Linked DNA regions of Acetoanaerobium sticklandii. The protein of the gene in region 1 interacts with the protein of each later gene in a pairwise test. Links are inferred from orthologs where the notes say so. Each region holds a gene or a part of one and is shown in the gene's direction. Other genes may lie near its edges. The genes, in order: rpe, frlD and eno.

Region 1 (7,476 bases):
GCAAGAACTCATCCTCAAAAAAATGTAATCACTAGAGCTGTAGGAACCGACAAAAGTGTAAGAGTAGATTTTTATCATAAAGAGCTTCAGAAAAAAGATATAGTTATCCTATGCAGTGATGGACTAACCAATATGGTCGATGATTCTGAGATTCAAAATATTTTAAGAACCTGCATCAATCCACAAAATTGTTGTGACAGTCTTGTGGAATTAGCTAATAAAAAGGGTGGAAAAGATAATATAACAATAGTTTGTGTTATCCTATAATATCGTGAAAGATGGTGAAACAGTGAATAATAAAGTTTTAGGAAATAGATATCAGCTGATGGAAAAAATAGGAGAAGGCGGGATGGCAAATGTTTATACCGCTAGATGCCAGATACTAAATCGTATAGTTGCAGTAAAAATTTTAAAGGATGAGTTTTCAACTGACGAAGAATTTGTTAACAAATTCAAAAATGAAGCTCAGGCTGCAGCAAGCCTTAATCATCCTAATATTATAAATGTATATGATGTAGGTCAGGACAATGGCATATCTTACATAGTAATGGAGTATGTTGATGGAATAAATTTAAAAGAGCTCATTAAAAAAGAAGGAGCTTTAGATGAACAAAGAGCTATTAATATCGTAAAACAGATAGCCTTAGCTTTATCAGAAGCTCATAGTAAGAAAATTATCCACAGAGATATCAAGCCACACAATATTATGATAACTAAAGACAATATGGTTAAAGTAGGAGATTTTGGAATTGCAAAGGCTGTAAATAGCTCTACAATTACCAGTGTAGGGGCAGTTATGGGCTCAGTTCATTATTTTTCTCCGGAGCAGGCAAGAGGGGGATATATGGATGAGAGAAGTGATATATATTCACTTGGAATAGTCCTATATGAACTTCTTACAGGAAAGCTTCCATTTAGCGGAGAAACACCTGTAAATGTTGCTCTGAAGCATATCCACAGTAAGGTTGAGCTAGGTGAAGAAGATTTTGCAAACGTGTCACAGGATGCTCAGAATCTTATTTTGAAAATGACTCAACGTAATGTAGATAGAAGATACAAGAATGTAGAGCAACTAGTTGCAGATATTTCTAGTTTAGAGCAAAAGAAGCCTATAAATAATTTTATTGAAAGAGAAGAGGATTTTGAAACTAAGAGAATACTTTTTGGGCATCAAGAGCTGGACTTTTCAGATGATTATGAGGAAGATTATGATGACGAGGAAATTGACATGAAATCAAATAAAAAATCAAAAATAGCAGATAGAAAGCCAAAACGAAAGCATTCTAAGACTATGTCCATTTTTGCGATAATTGCAGCTTTGGTAGCTTCGCTTGTGTTTTTAGCAACTGTATTTATATTCTCAGGAGGAGAACTTCTACCTTCAAATGTCTTTGGTATTTTCTCATCCAATAAGATAGATACACCTTCACTTCTTGGAAAAACTCTAGAAGAAGCTGAGGAAGAAGCTACAAAGCTAGGTCTTAAAGTAGAAATGATATCTGAGGAACCAAATAGTAAATACGCAGAGGGAACTATTTCTAAACAAGAGCCAACTGTGGGAGTAAAAGTAAACGAAGGAGAGACCATAAAAGTTGTCATCTCTAAAGCATTAGCTGAAACTGTAAGTGTACCCAGTGTTGAAGGGATGAAGCTTACAGAGGCTCTAGAATTACTTGAGTCAAAAAATCTGCAGGAGGCTGTAGAGTATGAATTTACTGATCAGGAAGAAGATATTATTCTTTCGCAATCGCCAGCCGCTGGAGAAAACGTAGAGGAAAGAAGCATTATTAAGCTGAAAGTTAGCAGAGGACCAGAAGAAATACTTGAAATGGTTCCATCCCTTGTTGGCAAATCCTTAGAGGATGCAAAAGCCAATATAGGAAATTTTAAAGTGGGAGAACTAAGCTATAACGAAGATAAATCTAAAAAAGATGGAGTAGTATTATCGCAGATTCCAAAAGCAGATACTGAAGCAAAAAAAGGCAGTGAAATTAATCTAGTAATAAATAGACTAGAAAAAGAGGAGCAACCTCAAACAATTAAAACTAGCATGGCTATCATGCTTCCTGAAAAAGAAACAGTTGCACTTCAGATAAAGGATTTATCGACAGGAGCTGTAGTATATAACCAAACTATTAGACCAGCGGACTTAAATGGAATATTAATAGTGGATATAATAGGTAAAAATGGCGAAACAAAAGACTATGAAATATATATAGATGGTCAATATTATACAACCCAACAAGTAGCTTTTTAAAAAGTGAGGTAGATGTGGAGGATGGAAACAGGAAGAATTATAAAAGGTCTATCGAGTTTTTATTATGTTAAAAATTACGAAGATAATGAAGTATATGAATGCAGAGCGAGAGGTATATTTAGAAAAGATAGCATAAGCCCAGTCATAGGCGATGTGGTAGAAATGACGGTAGTGGACCCTGTGACAAAAAAAGGCATGATTGAAAGTGTAAAAGAGAGGTCGAGCTATTTGTTCAGACCTCCTATTGCCAATGTAACGAAGGCTCTATTGATTTTTGCTGTAAAAAGCCCTGAGCCAAATCTTTCACTAATAGACAGATTCATAGTTCTTGCAGAAAGAGAAAGACTTGATATTACTATTTGCTTTAATAAAGTAGATTTAGATACCGAAGGAAAATATGAAGATTATGTAAAAATCTATGAAAGAGCAGGTTACACGGTTATTGCTGCAAGTGTAAAGCATGATTTAGATTTTCAAAAGATAAAAGACGAGTTTAAAGATAATATAACGGTAATAGCTGGCCCTTCAGGTGTAGGAAAATCCAGTCTCTTAAATAAAATTGATCCAAAGCTAAACTTAAAAACATCTCAGATAAGTGAGAAGCTCCAAAGGGGTAGACATACGACAAGGTATGCTCAGCTTATTGAACTAGAAGAGAATGCACTAGTTGCTGACACTCCAGGATTTAGCTCATTGAACTTGGACTTGATTGACGAGGTTGAGCTAAAAGAATATTTTGTAGAATTTCATGAATATGACCATGAGTGTAAATTTGGATTTAAATGTATACATGAAAACGAGCCAGGATGCAAGGTAAAACAAGCTGTTTTAGATAAAGAAATACCAAATCAGCGATATGAAAGCTACTTGCAGTTATTAAAGGAAATTAGAAGTGATAAAAAACGGAGGTATTAAATACAATGATTAAATTAGCACCATCGATTCTATCAGCAGATTTTTCGAACCTTTTAAGTGATATCAAGGTTGTTGAGGATGCTGGATGCGAATATTTACACATAGATGTAATGGATGGACATTTTGTCCCTAATATTACAATTGGACCACCAGTTATAAATGCCCTTAAAGGCAAAATTGATATGGTTTTTGATGTGCATCTTATGATTGAAAATCCAGATAAATATATAGAGGCTTTTTCAGATGCTGGGGCTGACCTTATTGTAGTACATCAAGAAGCTTGCACACATCTTCACAGAACTATACAATCGATTAAAGCCTTAGGTAAAAAAGCAGGTGTTGCACTTAATCCTGCTACACCTATAGAAACTATAAAGCATATAATTCATGACATAGACATGGTTCTTATTATGACAGTAAATCCAGGTTTCGGGGGACAAAAATTCATCGAATCTATGATACCTAAAATAAAAGAGCTTAAATCACTATGTCTTAAAGAAAACGTGAATATAGATATCCAGGTTGATGGAGGAATTACCCCTGAAAATGTGAAGAAAGTAGTAAGCGCAGGAGCAAATATAATAGTTGCTGGATCTGCTATATTTGGCAGTAATGACATAAAGCAAACTGTTAAATTGTTTAGAGAAAATTCAGTGGTATAGATTATGAAAAAATGCTGTATATTTGTAAATGGAAATATGAAAACATCTGAGTTTTATAAAGAAACAGCTTCTTCGCATGAACTTTTGATATCAGCTGATGGAGCTTCAAACAGATTATTTGAATTGGGAATTGTACCAGACTATATTGTAGGGGATTTAGATTCAATTAAGAGTGAAGTTGAAGAGTATTATAAAACTCAAAAAACAGTTTTTATTAAATTTCCAGCGAAAAAAGATAAAACTGATACAGAACTTGCAATAGATTTAGCAAAAGAGATGGGCTATTCAAATATTACTATGCTGGGATTTTTAGGCGAGAGATTAGACCACATGTTAGGTAACATTTTTATGCTATATTATGCTCAGCAACTAGGGCTTAATCTAGAGCTTGTAGATGAAAATAATAAGGCATGGCTTATTACTAAAGGAAAAACTAAGATTTTAAATGAGAAGGCTAGAACCATATCCTTTATAACTTTAGGGGACAATGCTTATGGAATTACGCTTAAAGGATTTGCTTATCCACTTGATAATTATAATTTAGAGCTAGGCTCTACTAGATGCATATCGAACATAGTATCTGAGGATGAAGCTGAAGTAGAGCTAGAGATAGGGAAACTTATTGCTATCTTAACTAACCCAGAATTATAATTTAGTATGAATTAAGATTCCTATAATTAATTTAACAATGATTTTATGTATTTAAAAAATTGGTGTTTAATTAGAATGACTATTTAGGGATCTTAATATAAATCTGCAATAAAAAAGACTTGAAATCTTTTTAATTAAATTAATTAGAAAGATTCAAGTCTTTTTTTAAGTACATTGGTTGTTATACAGCTCTTTGTACTTTTCCAGAACGTAAGCATCTTGTACATACTTTTATTGTCTTTGGAGTTCCCTCAACTACTGCCTTAACGTTACGCAGATTTGGAGACCAAGTTCTTTTTGTATGACGATTTGAATGGCTGACATTATTGCCGCTTACTTTGCCTTTTCCGCATACCTCGCAAACTCTTGCCATTTCAAAAACCTCCTTATTTAACAGAATGATTAATAGAAAACAAATATTATGATACCATACAGAGCCTACAAAAAGCAGTACTAAGGTTAAATTTACTTGAACAAAATCTTGATATCATATATACTTTGAAAAGAGATAATTTATTAAAATAGGGTATAAATAAATTCTAAATAAAATAATATCACAGCGAACAAGGAGGTATATCAATGGCAGGTATCTTAGCAAATGAAAAAGGAAATGTATATATAGATAAAGAAGTTGTTGCTAAAATAGCAAGTCAAGCGGCAATGGAATGTTATGGTCTTGTTGGAATGGCATCAAAAAACAAATCTACAGGAATTGTAGAGCTACTCCAAGGTCCAAATGGAAGCAAGGGAGTAAAGGTTGACATTGCAGAGGAAACTGTTAGTATTGAGCTCTTTGTCATTATTCAATATGGAACCAAGATATCAGTAGTTGCAGATAATATAATCGATAGAGTTAAATATTATGTAGAAAATCAAACTGGACTTAAGGTAAGTAAAATCGATATTAATGTCCAAGGCGTAAGAGTTCAAAAGTAACAGGAGGTTCTTATATCACATGAACAAAATAGATGCAGTTTTATTAAAAGAAATGATTTTATCAGGGGCAAATAATCTTGTAAATGAAAAAGCACTGATAGATAAATTAAATGTGTTTCCAGTTCCAGATGGAGATACAGGTACAAATATGTCGCTTACAATTGAATCGGCTGTATCAGAGCTTGAAAATTCAAATATAAGTACAATTACAGAAATTGGAAAATCTATAACAAAAGGCTCGTTAATGGGAGCTAGAGGAAACTCAGGTGTAATATTATCTCAACTTTTAAGAGGATTCGCAAAATCTATAGAAAATAAAGAAGAGCTTACTATTGAAGATATAGCTTTAGCACTTGATTCTGCGAGAGAAGTGGCATATAAAGCCGTAATTAAGCCTGTAGAAGGAACTATTTTAACTGTAGTTAGACAAACAGCTGAAGAAGCCTTGAAAATATATAAAAATCATATGGATATGAAATTTTTTCTAGAAGAATTGCTAGAGGCATCAAATAATTCACTTAATCATACGCCAGAGCTTCTAAAAGCTCTTAAGGATGCTAATGTTGTTGACTCGGGTGGAAAAGGCTTTGTCGTATTTTTTGAGGGCTTGTATCGTGGTTTCATAGGTGAACCTGTAAAAAAGGATAAGTCTGAAAAGCTAGCACCAGCATTATTCGAAGAAGAAGATATCCATATATTCGAAGGTGAACTTGAATTTGGATACTGTACTGAATTTATGGTAAAAACCACTAAAATAATACCTGAAGACTTTAAAAAAGAGATTGAAAACTATGGAGACTCGCTGATTGTAGTTGGGGATGATGGACTAATTAAAATTCATATCCACACTAATAATCCAGGTGAGGTTATGGAAAAAGCTATAAATTATGGAGATTTAGATAGAATTAAAATTGAAAATATGAGGCTTCAGCATGAAGTTAGAATAGAGCAAAACAAGGATGCTAAAGCTGAGGTTGTATTAGAGTCAAGCAGAGCAGAAATTAACAAGGGCTTTGGTATAATATCTGTTGCTATGGGAGATGGACTTAGTAAGATAATGAAGGATTTTGGAGTAGACCATATTATAGAAGGTGGTCAGACTATGAATCCTAGTACAAAAGATTTCTTAGAAGCAATAGATAAAATTAAGGCAAATGATATCTTTATTTTACCGAATAACAGTAATATTATAATGGCTGCTACACAGGCTAGCGAAATTAGCACTAAAAATATAAAAGTTATTCCTACCAAAACAATACCTCAAGGTTTTCAAGCGCTTATGAATATGAGCTTACAATCTAGCTTTGAAGACAATTTAAGCTCAATGACTGAGTCTATTGGCTATGTAAAAAGCGGTCAGGTAACCTTTGCTGTTAGAGATACAAGCGCAGATGGGCTTGAAATATCAAAGGACGATGTAATAGGCATAGGTGAAAAGAAGATTGTATCTGCAGGCAAAGAAATAAGTGCCGTTACAAAAATGCTTATAGAAAATCTTGTAGATGAGGATAGCGAAATAATTAGCTTGTTTTATGGTGAAGATATCAATGAAGACGAAGCTGAGAGCCTTATAGAGGAATTAGAGGAAGCTTACCCAGATTTAGATATTGAACTATATCATGGGGGACAGCCTTTATATTATTATATTATTTCTGTGGAATAGATTATTTTATAGATAACAATAAAAAGGGAACCTCACGGTTTCCTTTTGTCTTTAAATCGAGTATCTATACTATTTTTTATAGAAAAAGAGGATGCTTATGAAATCGAAACTAGATTTGGAAATAGATATAATTCCAGGGATAGGACCAAAGAAAAAAACTGTTTACTACAAGCGGGGAATTAAAACCATAAAAGATTTGTTAATGCATTATCCCATGAGGTATGAAGATAGAAGACATTTTAAAAAGATTGCGGATGTGCATTTTGAAGAGAAAGTTTGTATTGAGGGGAAGATTATATCAGTAGATGTAAAGAAGCCCAAAAAAAATATGGTTATTTTAAGAATATGTATTTATGACAATACACAAAAAGCTTTTTTGACTGTTTTTAACA
Region 2 (7,515 bases), 610 kb from region 1 along the record:
TACATAAAAGTAAGTAAAGTAATAATAGATGGATTTGATTTAAAAGGAAAAATAAAAGATTTTATTTATATGGGTACAGTTGTAAAAACATCAGTTGACTTAAAAGATCACTCTGAAATAAAATATAGCCGATTTGAAAAAGATGATGAGCTTTGTGAAGGTGATATTGTAAATATCTTTTGGAATCCAGAGAAAGCCGTAGCTATTAAAACACAAATTTAGTTTGGAGGAGTTTATGAACCAAAAATCAAACTTTACTAGAAAAACACTTCCAGCGATAGCAATGGCTGGGCCAGTATCTTTGTGGATGATTTTATTTGTAGCTTTGCCAATGCTTTATATAATTTATATAAGCTTTATGTCTAGAGGTGTCTTTGGAGAAGTTGTTTATGAATTTTCTTTAGATAGCTATAAAACTCTGTTAGATAGTACTTATTTTAAAGTTATTATTAAATCTATACGAGCAGCAGCGATATCAACTATATTATGTTTATTAATCGGTTATCCATTTGCATATTATATTGCAAAGCAACCAAAGGAAATTGCATCAAAGCTTATTATGCTAATTATGATTCCTTTTTGGACCAATTCCTTAATGAGATTAAATAGCTGGCTACTTTTATTTCAAACTAGCGGACCTGTAAATAAATTTCTACAGTATATAGGCTTTATTGAATCTCCTCTAAACTTAATTTACACTGATGGATTAGTAATGGTTGGACTTATAACGAGCATGCTTCCATTTGCCGTTCTTCCAATGTACAGTTCAATTGAAAAGTTAAGCAAATCTCTTTTAGAGGCTTCAGCTGATTTAGGTGCCTCAAGAATAACTACTTTTATCAAAATAACACTTCCTCTTACTTTTCCTGGAATAATATCATCAATCATTCTTGTATTTATTCCATCACTTGGTATATACACAGTTACAGATATGTTGGGTGGAGGCAAAGTTTTATACATAGGAAATATAATAAAAAATCAATTCGGAGCAATAAGAAATTGGCCTCTTGGTGCTGCTTTATCTGTATTATTAATTGTTATAACAGGGCTTCTTATATTTATATATACAAGATTTGCAAAGATTGAGGATATGGAGGTGCTGTAAGTGAGTAATTCTAAACTTCGAAAAAAAAATAACCTATCTAATTTAATAGGAATGATTTACTCCTTAGCAATATATACAGTGCTATATATACCAGTTCTTGTAATGATGATTTTTTCTTTTAACAATCAAAGATATAACTATTATTGGAATGGTTTTACTACTCAATGGTACGCTAAGCTTTTTACAAATTCTACGGTAATTGGAAGCTTATGGTATTCAGTAATAATTGCTGTTTTGGCTACTTTAATATCCGTTACCATAGGCACAATTGGCGCACTTGGATTAAGAAAATATGAATTTAAAGGGAGAAAAGCAATTAATAACATGCTCTATATACCTATAATAGTTCCTGAAATAGTTATGGCTGTTGCTCTTCTTATTGTATTCATGAAAGTTGGATTTGCTCTTGGTATGGGAAGTATACTTATTGGTCATTGCACATTTTGTATACCCTATGCAGTTGTAACCATAAAAGGCAGGATAAGTGGAGATGATTATAGTTTAGAAGAAGCATCGATGGATTTAGGTGCTAGTAGAATTCAAACATTTATTAATGTGACTCTTCCTTCTATTTTTCCAGGAGTCATAAGTGCAGCGTTTTTATCTTTCACATTATCAATAGATGATGTTGTAATGAGCAATATGCTTTCAGGCGCTAAGAATTCAACTCTCCCGGTTCTAATTCTATCAATGAATAAATCAGGGGTTACTCCAGATATTAATGCACTAACCACAATCATGATTCTTATCATTGTAATAGCAATGATTTTGAATAATAAAATTAATAATGCGTTAAAAAAACGCAGAAAAGTGGAGGGAATACTATGAAAAAAGCTTTTTTAATTTTTTTGACTGTGATTTTAGTTTCTAGTGCGTTTGTAGGTTGTAAAAGCAGCACTTCAAGTTCAGACAATGAGGATAACCAAACAGCTTCAAGCAAAGAATTAAATATTTACATGTGGCAGCAATATATATCAGATGATTTAATTGCAAAATTTGAAAAGGACAATAATGTAAAAATTAATCTCTCATACATGAGTGACAATGCAGATGCAATAACCAAATTAACTGCAGGTGGAGGTCAAGAATACGACCTTATAATGACTTGTGACGCTTATATGGAATCTCTCGTAAAGGGTGGGTATGTAGAAAAGCTTAACTTTGATAATATCCCTAATGCTTCAAATATTAACGAATCTTACTGGACAGCTAAAGAATATTGCGTTCCTTACCTTATGAATTATATTTATGTTGTTTACAATAAAGATACATCTCCAATCGAAATTAAAAGCTATAATGATTTAATCAATCCAGCCTTAAAAGGACAAATTGCAACTATCGATGGAGCTAGAAATCTGTTCCCTATAGCTCTCGTTGCTCTTGGATACGACCCAAACTCTACAAATGAAAACGAAATTGCTGAGGCATATGAGTGGCTAGTAAAGTATAATGAAAACGTTGTAGCATATGGAAATGCTGAGCAAAATCTTACAAATGGTACTGCCTCTGTAGCTTTTACTTATGATGGAAACGCTTCATGGGCAATGGCTGAATTAGGGGATAAAAATAATCTTGTTATAGCTGATTTTGATAAAGATCCTGTTCAACTTGGATTTGATCTTTATGTAATACCAAAAGGGGCAAAGCATGTGGATCTTGCTGAGAAGTTTTTAAACTATATTACAAATCCTGAAGTAATGGCACAAAACCTTATAGAATATCCGTATTCATGTCCTAACGATGCAGCTGTTGAGGTGGCTTCTGATACTTATAAGAACGATCCTGCAAGAAATTTTGATTATAAGCAAAACGTTTTTTTCCAAAAAGATGTTGGAGAAGCAATGACAATTTATAATGATTATTATCAAAAATTAAAAGTTGGAGAATAATTTAATTTGTTAGGAGAACAATATAATGCTAAAATTTGACGAGAAAAACGAGTTAAACAGTGTAAATGGAGCTTTGGCAATTAGATTAGAACTTGAGAAAATAGTTGATGAAATATGTAATGAAGGATATAAGAATATATGCTGGCTAGGAATAGGCGGAACCTATGCATCTTGTTTACAAGCTGAGGTACATATGAAAGAGTATTCCGCCTTAAACTTTTTTGTTGAAAATGCTGCTGAGTATATTCATACAGGTAATAAAAAAGTTGGTAAAGGTACCATTGTAATTATATCTTCTGTAACTGGAAGCACATCAGAAATGGTTGATGGAGTGATTAAAGCCAAGAATGCAGGTGCAAAAGTGATAGGGTTTGTTGATTATCCTGATACTAAACTTGCTAAATTGTCTGACTATCTGATTTCATATCCTAAAAATGAACAGCTTAAATTTTTTATGACTGCTGATAGATTTATGTATAATGCTGGCGAATTTGATGAGTATTATGAACTCTATCATGAGCTCGATGAACATCTGGCGCAATGCCTAGTTCAAGTGGAAAAATCAGCTGATGAGCTAGGTGAACTCATAGCTAAAAAGCATATGAATGATAAAATACATTATTTTGTAGGTGCTGGTAATCAGTATGGGGCAACTTATTCATACGCAATGTGCTATTGGGAAGAACAGCACTGGATAAGAACAAAATCCATTCATAGTGCAGAATTTTTTCACGGTATGTTTGAAATAATAGACAGAGATACAGCAGTTACAGTATTTATAGGCGAAGACTCTCAAAGAAAACTCAGTGAAAGAGTTGCGAACTTTTTGCCAAGAATTTGTGCTAATTACAATATTATTGATACAAAAGATTATGAATTAAAAGGGATTAGTGAAAAATTTAGAGGTCATCTATCTCATCTTCTGATGAGAGTAATAACTTCAAGAATAGATGTCCATTTAGAAAAATTAAACTGTCATCCTATGGAAATTAGAAGATATTACAGACAACTTGATTATTAATAACTTCTAATTCTTACTTATAACAGTCTGCTTCTCAAGCTTGAGGCAGTCTGTTTTTTTCGAAAATTTAAGAAATAAAATATAATAAAATAAATATAAAAAGGTAGAGATTAAAATGAATAAAAAGATATACATTGCTACTGTAGGTGATAACTGTATTGATTTGTATGATAATACAGGAGAATTTTTTCCTGGAGGAAATCCAGTTAATGTTGCAGTATATATAAAAAGAATGCAAGGTAATTCTTCCTATACAGGTGTTGTTGGTACTGATAAGTTTGGAAGGTTCATGGTTGATTCTCTCTCAAAAAAAGGGGTAGATATATCTCATTTAAAAGTACTTCCTGGAAATACCGCTGTTACTCATGTAGAAATAAAAAATGGTGATAGAATACTGGGTGATTATGACGAAGGAGTAATGGCTGATTTCAAATTATCAAACAAAGATATTGACTTTTTATGTAGTCATGATTTAGTTGTGTCAGGTATATGGGGAATGATTGAATCAGATTTATATAAGCTTAAAGCAAAAAACGTACCCATAGCTTTCGATTTTGCAGATAAAATCAACCATCAAATATCTAGAATAGCACTGCCATGGGTTGATTATGCTTTTTTTTCTGACGATTTTAGCAAAGATGAGGATATAAAGAATGCAATGAAAAATATTAAAAAAATTGGTCCTAAAATAGTCATCTTTACAAGGGGAACTAAAGGAAGCATTGCATATGATGGAAACAATTTTTTCGAATTTGGGATCTTTGATTGTAAAGTTATAGACAGTATGGGAGCGGGAGACAGTTATATCGCTGGTTTTCTTATGAGTCTTCTAAACGGCGTGTCTATAGAAGGTTGCATGAAAAACGGAGCGCTTAGCAGTAGTATTACTTTAGGTTACAAAGGCGCTTGGTGATTTAACATAAATTAATGTGTCAATTATATATAATAGGATAATAATTATAATATAAAATTTGTATCCTTCAATTAAAATCCCGCGGTGATTACAAAATCCGCACCTGACCAATCATCAATATAATCAATTTCTATATATTTGACATATTTTTCATCTTCTTTACTGATAATAAAAAACAAACCATCTATATCATATAAGCTATCATCATTTTGCTGTTCATCCTGAACTAACACATATGTTATTCCTGCTCAAGTCATAACCTTAGGCATAATACGATGTATTTTATTAGAGTATAATTTTATAAGTATATTTTTTGCCTTTTCAGTAATAATAATATTCATGATATCCATCCTTACTTTCTTTTAATTATCGTATATGTTTTATTTAAAATACTCATTATTATATACTAGTTTAAATCTATATATATAAATTATAAAGCTAATATTTTATAGGAGGTTAGGGATGAAGCTAACTATACAAGAGAAATCATGGATACTGTATGATTGTGGTAACTCTGCTTATTCTATGGCGGTTACTACATCCCTTTTACCTATAGTTTTTGGTATGTTTGATAATGTTAGTAGCAGTATGGATTTAGGTTATTTCAATTCAATTGCAAGCATAATTATTGCTATTCTTAGTCCTATACTTGGGACAATAGCCGATTACAAGGATACAAAGAAACGATTTTTTATTTTCTTTGCATTATTGGGTCTGCTCACTACAACTTCTCTAGCATTTGTATCTCCCGAGAATGGAAACTGGCAGATTTTAGTATTATTTTATATTTTGTCTGCTATTGGATTTTCTGGTGCAAATGTTTTTTATGATTCGTTTTTAGTCGATGTTACTTTAGATGAACGTATGGATAAAGTGTCGACAAGAGGCTATGCATTTGGTTATATAGCTAGTATTATACCTTTTGGAATTAGTCTTGGTTTTATATATTTTTTAGGAATGGACAAAGTAATTGGTTATCAGCTAGGCTTTATAATTACCTCTTTATGGTGGGGACTACTAACATTACCCATTATAAAAAACGTACATCAGCTTCATTTCATAAATCCAGAACCAAGACCAGTTCAAAATAGTTTTATCAGACTTAAATCAACATTTATCAATATCAAGAAATACAAAACTGTTGCTATTTTTTTAATAGCATACTTTTTTTACATAGATGGAGTTGATACAATCATTAAAATGGTAGTACCTTATGCTACATCTATTTTAGGGAGTGACTCACTCGACACCTTTACTCTACTTGGAATATTACTAGTAATCCAAATTATAGCATTTCCATGTGCTATAATTTACGGTAACCTAGCAAAGAAATATTCTGCTAGATTAATGATAATCATAGGTATAATAACTTATATTATTTCCTGTATTTCAGCATTTTATATTACTTATACATGGCATATTTTCGTACTTGGAGCATTAATAGGTTCTGCTCAAGGTGGAATCCAAGCTCTAAGTAGATCTTATTACGCAAAAATTATCCCTAAGCAAAATTCCAATGAATTCTTTGGATTTTATAATATTTTTGGAAAATTTTCTGCAATAATAGGACCAGCCGTAATGGCATTTTCAACTACACTTACTGGTAATGCTAGGTATAGTATTCTATCTATTATTCCTCTGTTCATTATTGGTTTGTTAGTTCTTATAACTTTACCTAAAGAGCATATAGTAAGAGATATCGTATAGGAGGAGCTCAGATGGAAGATTTTAGTTCTAAGCGAGCAAAGCATGTTATTGTAATTTCTTATGATGCTTTTTCTGAAGATAATTGGGATTTTGCCAGTTCACTTCCAAATTTATCACTATTAATATCAAAAGGAGTTTATTCAAATGATTTAATTAGCATTTATCCTAGTTTAACATATGTAGTACATTCTACATTAGTAACTGGAGTATATCCTGATAGACATGAAATTGTACACAACAATCCTTTTCAGCCATTTATCTCCGAAAAAAATCAGGAGTGGTTTTGGTATAGAAAAGATATCAATGCTACGACTATCTATGATGCTGCGAAAGAAGCAAATTTAACTACATCCGCAATATTGTGGCCTGTAACTGGCAAAGCTAAGATAGATTATAATTTACCTGAAGTAGTTGCAATAAACGGTGAAAATCAAGCTTTTAAAATTTTAAAAAATGGAAGCCCATTTTTCTGTGCAAAACTCAGCCTAAAGTATGGAAAAGTTTTGGATGGAGTAAATCAGCCAAATTTAGATGATTTTTCGACTTTGTGTGCAGTCGATACAATAAAATCGAAAAAACCTAATCTACTTTTACTTCACCTTATCGATTTAGATGATACTAAGCATAACTTCGGTACAAAAGGAACCGAAGTTAATAATGCAATGCTGCGTATGGATAAAAGGTTAGGGAGCATTATAAAAGCAGTAGATGAAGCTGGAATTAAAAAAGACACCGCTTTTATGGTTATTGGCGACCATGGCCATATTGATATTCAATATAAAGTGCATCTAAACAATATATTGAAAGAAATGGGTCTAATCTATGAGGATCGGAAAACCATGAAATGGAGAGCATATTTTCAATGCAATGGCGGCTCAGC
Region 3 (7,564 bases), 1.2 Mb from region 1 along the record:
ATAGAAAAAGAAATTTCAATCATGGGAAAAGCGCTTGAAGCTCCAGAAAGACCTTTTGTAGCAATACTTGGAGGAGCAAAGGTTTCAGATAAAATTTCTGTAATAGAAAATATGATGGACAAAGTAGATACGCTTATTATAGGCGGAGCTATGGCATATACCTTCAAGAAAGCTCTAAACGTTCCAGTTGGAAGCTCAAGAGTAGAAGATGACAAAGTAGAGCTTGCAAAGGATTTATTAGAAAAAGCAAAGCAAAAAGGCATAAAATTGCTTCTTCCTATTGACCACATGGTTGCAAAGGAATTTAATGAAACTAGTGAATCGTTTGCCACTGATACAGAAGAAATTCCAGAAGGCTTCATGGGACTAGATATTGGACCTAAAACTATCAAGCTTTTTGAAGATGAAATAAAACAAGCTAAAACAGTAATTTGGAATGGACCTATGGGCGTATTTGAAATGCCTAAATTTGCTGTAGGAACAAAATCCTTAGCAGAAATAATTGCAAATACAGATGCTGTATCAATTATAGGTGGAGGAGACTCGGCTGCAGCAGTTGAACAGCTTGGATTCGCTGATAAAATGACTCATATCTCAACAGGCGGAGGAGCATCTCTAGAGTTTTTAGAGGGTAAAATTCTTCCTGGTATAGATGTACTTGAAAGCAAATAGGAGGCAAAAATGAGAAAACCTATAATAGCTGGAAATTGGAAAATGCATAAAACAATAGCCGAGGCGCTTGAGTTTGTAGAAAAAATTAAAGCTGAGGTTGCTGGAACGGATGTAGAGACAGTTATTTGCGCTCCATTTACACAGCTAAAGGATATAAAACAAGCAGTAAAGGATACGAACATCAAAGTAGGAGCTCAAAACATGCATTATGAGGAAAAAGGAGCTTTTACTGGTGAAATATCAGCAGCTATGCTAAAAGAACTAATGGTAGATTATGTAATAATAGGACATTCAGAGAGAAGACAGTATTTTAATGAGACAGATGAAACTGTCAATAAAAAAGTAAAAAAGGCTTTAGCTTATGATATAACTCCAATCATGTGCGTAGGAGAGTCTTTAGAGGAAAGAGAAGCAGAAAAAACTAAAGAAATAGTAAAAGACCAAACGATGAAAGGCCTAGAAGGACTTACTAATGAGCAGGTCTCATCTCTTGTCATAGCCTATGAGCCTATTTGGGCTATAGGTACAGGAAAAACTGCATCTAGCCAAGATGCAAACGAAGTAATTGCTTATATCAGAGAGGTTGTAAAAGACATGTACTCTGAGGAAGTATCTGAGGAAGTTCGTATTCAGTATGGAGGCAGTGTTAAGCCTTCGAATGTTGAAGAGATTATGAATGAAAGTGATATTGACGGAGCACTTGTGGGAGGAGCCTCATTAGAAGCCTCTGATTTTACTGCTTTAGTCAATTTTTAAGAGGAGAAATCTATATGAGAAAACCCGTAGCGCTTATAATTCTAGATGGCTTTGGATATCTGCCTACAGATAGAGGCAATGCTGTAAAGCATGCCAATACTCCAGTATTTGATTCTATATTTCAAAATTATTCACATACACTTATAGGTGCAAGTGGAGAAGATGTAGGATTGCCAGATGGACAGATGGGAAATTCTGAAGTTGGGCACCTAAACATAGGTGCAGGAAGAATTGTATATCAAGAATTAACAAGAATAACGAAAGAAATTAGAGAAGGCTCACTTTTTACAAATCCAGCCTTGCTAGAGGCTATGGAAAATGCTAAAAAAGAAGGAAGAGCACTTCATCTTATGGGCCTTTTATCAGATGGAGGAGTGCATTCTCACAATTCACATATTGAGGGCTTGCTTCTTATGGCAAAGCAACAAGGTGTAAAGGATGTCTATGTGCATGCTTTTATGGACGGAAGAGATACGCCACCGCAAAGTGGAAAAGACTATATCGTGCAGCTAGAAAACTTTATGAAAACTCATGGCATTGGAAAAATTCTAACTGTAAGTGGCAGATACTATGCCATGGACAGAGACAAAAGATGGGACAGAGTAAAGCTAGCCTATGATGCTATAGTAAAGGCAGATGCTCCAAAAGCAGATTCAGCACTTTCATGCATTGAGGCTTCATACCATGAGAATGTGACAGATGAGTTTGTGCTTCCTACAGTAATTGGAGAAGGACTGACTACGCTTTCTGCTCATGACTCAGTTATATTCTTTAATTTTAGACCAGATAGAGCGAGAGAGCTTACTAGAGCTATTGTGGATAGAGACTTTGATGGGTTTGAAAGAGAATATTTCGAAACGACATATGTCACCATGACTCAGTATGACAAAACTATGCCTAATGTAATAGTAGCTTATACTCCTCAAACTTTAGACAATACTCTAGGAGAATATATAGCATCTAAAGGAAAAACTCAGCTTCGTATAGCAGAAACAGAAAAATATGCCCACGTTACATTTTTCTTCAATGGAGGAAGAGAAGAGGCCTATACCAATGAAGAGCGTATATTAGTACCTTCTCCAAAAGTTGCAACCTATGACTTAAAACCTGAAATGTCAGCGTATGAAGTAACAGATAGGCTAATTAACGATTTAGAAACTAATCCTAAGGATTTAATTGTTCTAAACTTTGCAAATCCTGACATGGTAGGACATACTGGAGTATTTGAAGCAGCAGTTAAAGCAGTAGAAACTGTAGATATATGTCTAGGAAAAGTACTAGATAAGATAAAAAGTCTAGGTGGAGTTGCTTTTATAACAGCAGACCATGGTAATGCAGAGCAGATGTTTGATGATCTTGGTGGACCATTTACAGCGCACACTACAAATAAAGTTCCTTTTGTTATGGTTGATGATGTAAATAAAAATATAAAATTAAGAGATGGCGGAAGACTGTGCGATTTTGCACCTACAATTTTAGAAGTAATGGGACTTGAAAAGCCAGAACAAATGACGGGTATAAGTCTACTAATAAAATAATTATAATAAACCAAGGAGGAAACAAAATGTTTATATCTGATGTATTTGCAAGAGAAATTCTAGATTCAAGAGGAAATCCAACTGTAGAAGTAGAGGTAGTATTAGAGTCAGGAGAAATGGGTAGAGCTGCAGTTCCATCTGGAGCATCAACAGGTATCTATGAAGCTGTAGAATTAAGAGATGGAGACAAGTCTCGTTATTTAGGCAAAGGAGTACTTAATGCAGTTGATAACGTAAATGAAATCATAGCTCCAGAGCTAATAGGCATGAATGTATTTGACCAAGTTGGAATTGACCAAATGCTAATCGAACTAGATGGAACTGATAATAAAGGTAAATTAGGAGCTAACGCTATTCTTGGAGTTTCTATGGCAGTTGTTAAAGCAGCAGCTGAAGAACTAGGAATGCCTTTATTCCAATATTTAGGAGGAGTAAATGCAAAGGTTCTTCCTACTCCTATGATGAACATCATAAACGGCGGAGAGCATGCGGATAATAACGTAGATATTCAAGAGTTTATGGTTATGCCTGTAGGAGCAGACTCATGGGCTGAAGCGCTTAGAATGGGAGCAGAGATTTTCCATTCACTAAAATCTGTATTAAAAGGTAAAGGGTTAAATACTGCAGTAGGTGATGAAGGTGGATTTGCACCAAACCTTGGTTCAAATGAAGAAGCTTTAATGGCTATAGTAGAAGCTATAGAAAAAGCTGGATATAAGCCAGGAGATGAAGTTAAAATAGCTATGGATGCTGCTGCTTCATCATTCTATAGTGCTGATAAGAAAAAATACGTTCTTGCTGGAGAAGGCAAAGAGCTTACATCAGAAGAAATGGTTGCTTTCTATGAAGATTTAGTATCTAAATATCCTATTATTTCTATCGAAGATGGACTAGATGAAAATGATTGGGACGGCTTCAAGCTTATGACTGAAAGACTTGGAGATAAGATTCAAATCGTTGGGGATGACTTATTTGTAACAAATACAGCTAAGCTAGAAGAGGGAATTCAAAAAGGTATAGCAAATTCAATTCTAATTAAGCTAAACCAAATAGGTACTATAACAGAGACTCTAGATGCTATAGAAATGGCTAAAAGAGCAGGTTACACTGCTATCATTTCTCACCGTTCTGGAGAAACAGAAGACACAACTATAGCTGATTTAGTTGTAGCGGTAAATGCTGGACAAATCAAAACTGGTGCTCCATCTAGAACTGATAGAGTAGCTAAATACAACCAATTAATTAGAATAGAAGAAATGATAGGCGAAGTTTCTCAGTATGCAGGCATGAATGCATTTTATAACATTAAAAAAAGATAGTTAGATTTTAGGACTAAACTTTAAATCTGATTATGTTTTTTAAATAATAAGCAAATAATTATAAGTAAGTATGAAGCATTTAAAACATGTTAAAAACTGCATTAAAATAAAAATAGCGAGGGCTTATACAGCTCTCGTTGTTTTGTCTAAATACTTAAAAACAATATCCAAAATTTGCCATTGACAAATATAATTAATTTTGCATTACATATAATCTTATTTATTGCTTTATACTTATCACTATGTTAAAATATGTAGGTATGATTAGCATTTATATGCATAAGGAGGTGCTTAATATGAAAACATTTCTAATGGTTGTGGAGATTATTGTAAGCTTAGGTCTAATTGCTAGTGTACTTCTCCAATCAGGAAGAAGCGCAGGTTTCTCTGGGGCTATAACTGGAGGAGCAGAGCAGCTTATGGGAAACAAGGCAAGAGGTATGGATGTTATTTTTAGAAAAATAACAGCAGCGTGTGCAGTATTGTTCATAGTATTAGCAATCGTATTAGTAGCACTACAGTAAAAACAATATTATTAGGAGGTATTATCGAAATGCAAAACTTAATATGGGCTCCAATTATTGGAGTACTAGCCCTTGTATTTGCATTCGTTCTTTCTTCTAAAATCAACAAAGTTGATGTTGGAACTGAAAGAATGAAAGAAATCTCTACTTACATCCATGAAGGTGCGATGGCTTTCTTAACTAGAGAGTACAAGGTATTAGCAATTTTTATCGCGGTATTATTCGTAGTTTTAGCAATTGGTATCAATATACTTACAGCAGTTTGTTTCTTAGTTGGAGCTGCTTTTTCTACACTTGCAGGATTTTTTGGAATGCAAGTTGCAACAAAAGCTAACGTAAGAACAGCAAATGCAGCTAGAGAAGGTGGAATGAATAAAGCACTTTCAATTGCTTTTTCAGGCGGAGCTGTTATGGGTATGTCTGTTGTTGGTCTTGGTATCTTTGGAGTAAGTGTACTTTATATGATACTAACAAGCATGGGATATGACTCTGCTGCAGCAACTAATATACTTACTGGATTTGGACTAGGAGCATCTTCACTTGCACTTTTTGGACGTGTTGGTGGAGGTATCTATACTAAGGCAGCAGACGTTGGAGCGGACTTAGTTGGTAAAGTTGAAGCTGGAATTCCAGAAGACGATCCAAGAAACCCTGCAGTTATCGCTGATAACGTTGGAGATAATGTTGGAGACGTAGCTGGTATGGGAGCTGACCTTTTTGAGTCATATGTTGGATCATTAATCGCAGCTATGACACTTGGTATACTTGCTGTATCAAACTCTGGAGAATCATATGGAGTTTTAGGAGCTATTTTCCCTCTTGCAGTTTCTGCAGTTGGTATAGTCGGATCTATCATCGGAACTTTCTTCGTAAAAGGAGATGACAATTCAGATCCACATAAAGCTCTTAAAATGGGTACTTATGTAGCTGGAGGAATTACAGTTTTAGCATCGTTCTTCCTTTCTAATATGTTCTTAGGAAACCTTTCAGGTTTTTGGGCTATCATCATTGGTCTAGTAGTGGGAACTATTATCGGACAAATTACAGAAATTTATACTTCTGCAGATTTTAAACATGTTAAGAAAATTGCTGATCAGTCTGAAACTGGACCAGCAACTACTATAATTTCAGGTCTTGCTGTTGGTATGGAATCAACAATGTGGCCACTTATCATTATATCTATTGGTATTTTAGGTGCTTACATGGCTGGAGGACTATACGGAATAGCTCTTGCAGCTGTAGGTATGCTTGCAACTACTGGTATGACAGTAGCGGTAGATGCTTATGGACCTATTGCGGATAACGCAGGTGGTATTGCAGAGATGTGCGAGCTTCCAAAAGAAGTTAGAGCAATCACTGACAAACTTGACTCAGTTGGTAACACAACTGCTGCTATTGGTAAAGGTTTTGCAATTGGATCAGCAGCTCTTACTGCACTTGCTCTATTTGCATCTTACACAGCAGCTACTGGATTATCATCAATCAGCTTAACTAACCCAGAGGTTATTGCGGGAATGTTTATAGGTGGAATGCTACCATTCCTATTCTCAGCTATGACAATGGAAGCAGTTGGTAAAGCTGCATTCGATATGATTGAAGAAGTTAGAAGACAGTTTAAAACTATCCCTGGTATCATGGAGGGAACTGGTAAGCCTGATTATGCAAGATGCGTAGATATCTCTACAGCAGCAGCTCTTAAGCAAATGATTGTTCCTGGAGTTATGGCTGTATTATCACCTATTGCTATTGGACTTTTACTTGGAACTGAGGCTCTAGGAGGTCTTCTTGGAGGAGCTCTTGTAACTGGAGTTTTACTTGCTATCATGATGGCAAATGCCGGCGGAGCTTGGGATAATGCTAAAAAATACATTGAATCTGGAGCTCATGGCGGAAAAGGTTCAGAAGCTCATAAGGCAGCAGTTGTTGGAGATACAGTTGGAGATCCATTCAAAGATACATCTGGACCTTCTATCAATATCCTAATCAAACTTATGACTATAGTTTCTCTAGTGTTTGCACCAGTATTTGTTCAGTACGGTGGAATGCTTCTTGGACTATTTGGAAAATAATAAATAAATTTAAGAACTATATTCATAGCGAATATAGTTCTTTTTTTTATATAAATTAATTTTATTTGTTGACATCCTCTAAAATCGTGGTAGAATAAATCACAATACATAATACAGTATAAATATTAGGATGAATGTATATCCATCCAGAAGGGATAAAAAAATGGAAAACCTCATTGGAAATATGATAAATGCAAATAATAAATTTTATTTTAGCTTTTTTAGCTTGGGCTTTTATTTTTATAGCGCAAGTTATTTTGCATTTCAAAAATCATATAAAAATCCAATGAGATATTCTTTATATTATCCTCAGGTTCCCCAGGATTAAGCTTAAGGAAATACGGGAATAGTGAATAAAAATACCTGATAAACTTAGGGTCTCATTGAAACTTCAATGAGGCCCTTTTTTAATATCAGTATTAAATTTTAAATTATTATTTCTTATACTTTCTATTTGGCCAAAGAAAATATAAGAGTTTAAATAGATTTAATAGATTAACAATTAATAAAAATTCGATTAAAAATATGTAAATAATATAAGAGAAATTTAATTTGATAACTAACTTAAGAACTTATAACTAACTTAAAAATAAAAATAATAGGAGTGATTTAAATGGTAATAGTATTAAAGCCTGGTATATCTAGAGAAGAGATTGAAAAGATAAAATTAAAAATGCAAAGCCTTG

Evidence for each region.
Region 2: the proteins of rpe (region 1) and frlD interact in binary tests that used the Escherichia coli proteins (3 or more experiments, as listed by UniProt). The link is inferred for Acetoanaerobium sticklandii from one-to-one orthologs.
Region 3: the proteins of rpe (region 1) and eno interact in binary tests that used the Escherichia coli proteins (3 or more experiments, as listed by UniProt). The link is inferred for Acetoanaerobium sticklandii from one-to-one orthologs.

The regions. Positions count from the first base shown.
Region 1 is NC_014614.1:1,968,139-1,975,614, reverse strand. What follows is about bases 2,106-5,005. They hold rpe (ribulose-phosphate 3-epimerase), read left to right. Parts: upstream 2,106-3,177; coding sequence 3,178-3,834; downstream 3,835-5,005. Other genes in these bases: rpmB (50S ribosomal protein L28), read right to left, coding at 4,667-4,858; CLOST_RS09330 (thiamine diphosphokinase), read left to right, coding at 3,838-4,485; rsgA (ribosome small subunit-dependent GTPase A), read left to right, coding at 2,279-3,172; pknB (Stk1 family PASTA domain-containing Ser/Thr kinase), read left to right, coding at 2,106-2,257. Also shown: CLOST_RS09350 (Stp1/IreP family PP2C-type Ser/Thr phosphatase), read left to right, coding at 1-267; more of pknB, read left to right, coding at 290-2,105; CLOST_RS09320 (Asp23/Gls24 family envelope stress response protein), read left to right, coding at 5,065-5,421; CLOST_RS09315 (DAK2 domain-containing protein), read left to right, coding at 5,441-7,084; ATP-dependent DNA helicase RecG, read left to right, coding at 7,182-7,476. UniProt on the Escherichia coli protein: Catalyzes the reversible epimerization of D-ribulose 5-phosphate to D-xylulose 5-phosphate.
Region 2 is NC_014614.1:1,354,190-1,361,704, forward strand. The notes cover bases 3,091-6,029. They hold frlD (fructoselysine 6-kinase), read left to right. Parts: upstream 3,091-4,130; coding sequence 4,131-4,928; downstream 4,929-6,029. Other genes in these bases: CLOST_RS06215 (SIS domain-containing protein), read left to right, coding at 3,091-4,015; CLOST_RS13870 (hypothetical protein), read right to left, coding at 5,000-5,161; CLOST_RS06225 (MFS transporter), read left to right, coding at 5,391-6,029. Also shown: CLOST_RS06195 (ABC transporter ATP-binding protein), read left to right, coding at 1-222; CLOST_RS06200 (ABC transporter permease), read left to right, coding at 236-1,105; CLOST_RS06205 (ABC transporter permease), read left to right, coding at 1,106-1,933; CLOST_RS06210 (polyamine ABC transporter substrate-binding protein), read left to right, coding at 1,930-2,994; more of CLOST_RS06215, read left to right, coding at 3,020-3,090; more of CLOST_RS06225, read left to right, coding at 6,030-6,635; CLOST_RS06230 (alkaline phosphatase family protein), read left to right, coding at 6,647-7,515. UniProt on the Escherichia coli protein: Catalyzes the ATP-dependent phosphorylation of fructoselysine to fructoselysine 6-phosphate. Functions in a fructoselysine degradation pathway that allows E.coli to grow on fructoselysine or psicoselysine.
Region 3 is NC_014614.1:762,604-770,167, forward strand. Bases 2,151-5,138 are described here. They hold eno (phosphopyruvate hydratase), read left to right. Parts: upstream 2,151-2,992; coding sequence 2,993-4,285; downstream 4,286-5,138. Other genes in these bases: gpmI (2,3-bisphosphoglycerate-independent phosphoglycerate mutase), read left to right, coding at 2,151-2,966; secG (preprotein translocase subunit SecG), read left to right, coding at 4,582-4,809; CLOST_RS03495 (sodium-translocating pyrophosphatase), read left to right, coding at 4,839-5,138. Also shown: CLOST_RS03470 (phosphoglycerate kinase), read left to right, coding at 1-672; tpiA (triose-phosphate isomerase), read left to right, coding at 682-1,428; more of gpmI, read left to right, coding at 1,443-2,150; more of CLOST_RS03495, read left to right, coding at 5,139-6,878; aroF (3-deoxy-7-phosphoheptulonate synthase), read left to right, coding at 7,492-7,564. UniProt on the Escherichia coli protein: Catalyzes the reversible conversion of 2-phosphoglycerate (2-PG) into phosphoenolpyruvate (PEP). It is essential for the degradation of carbohydrates via glycolysis.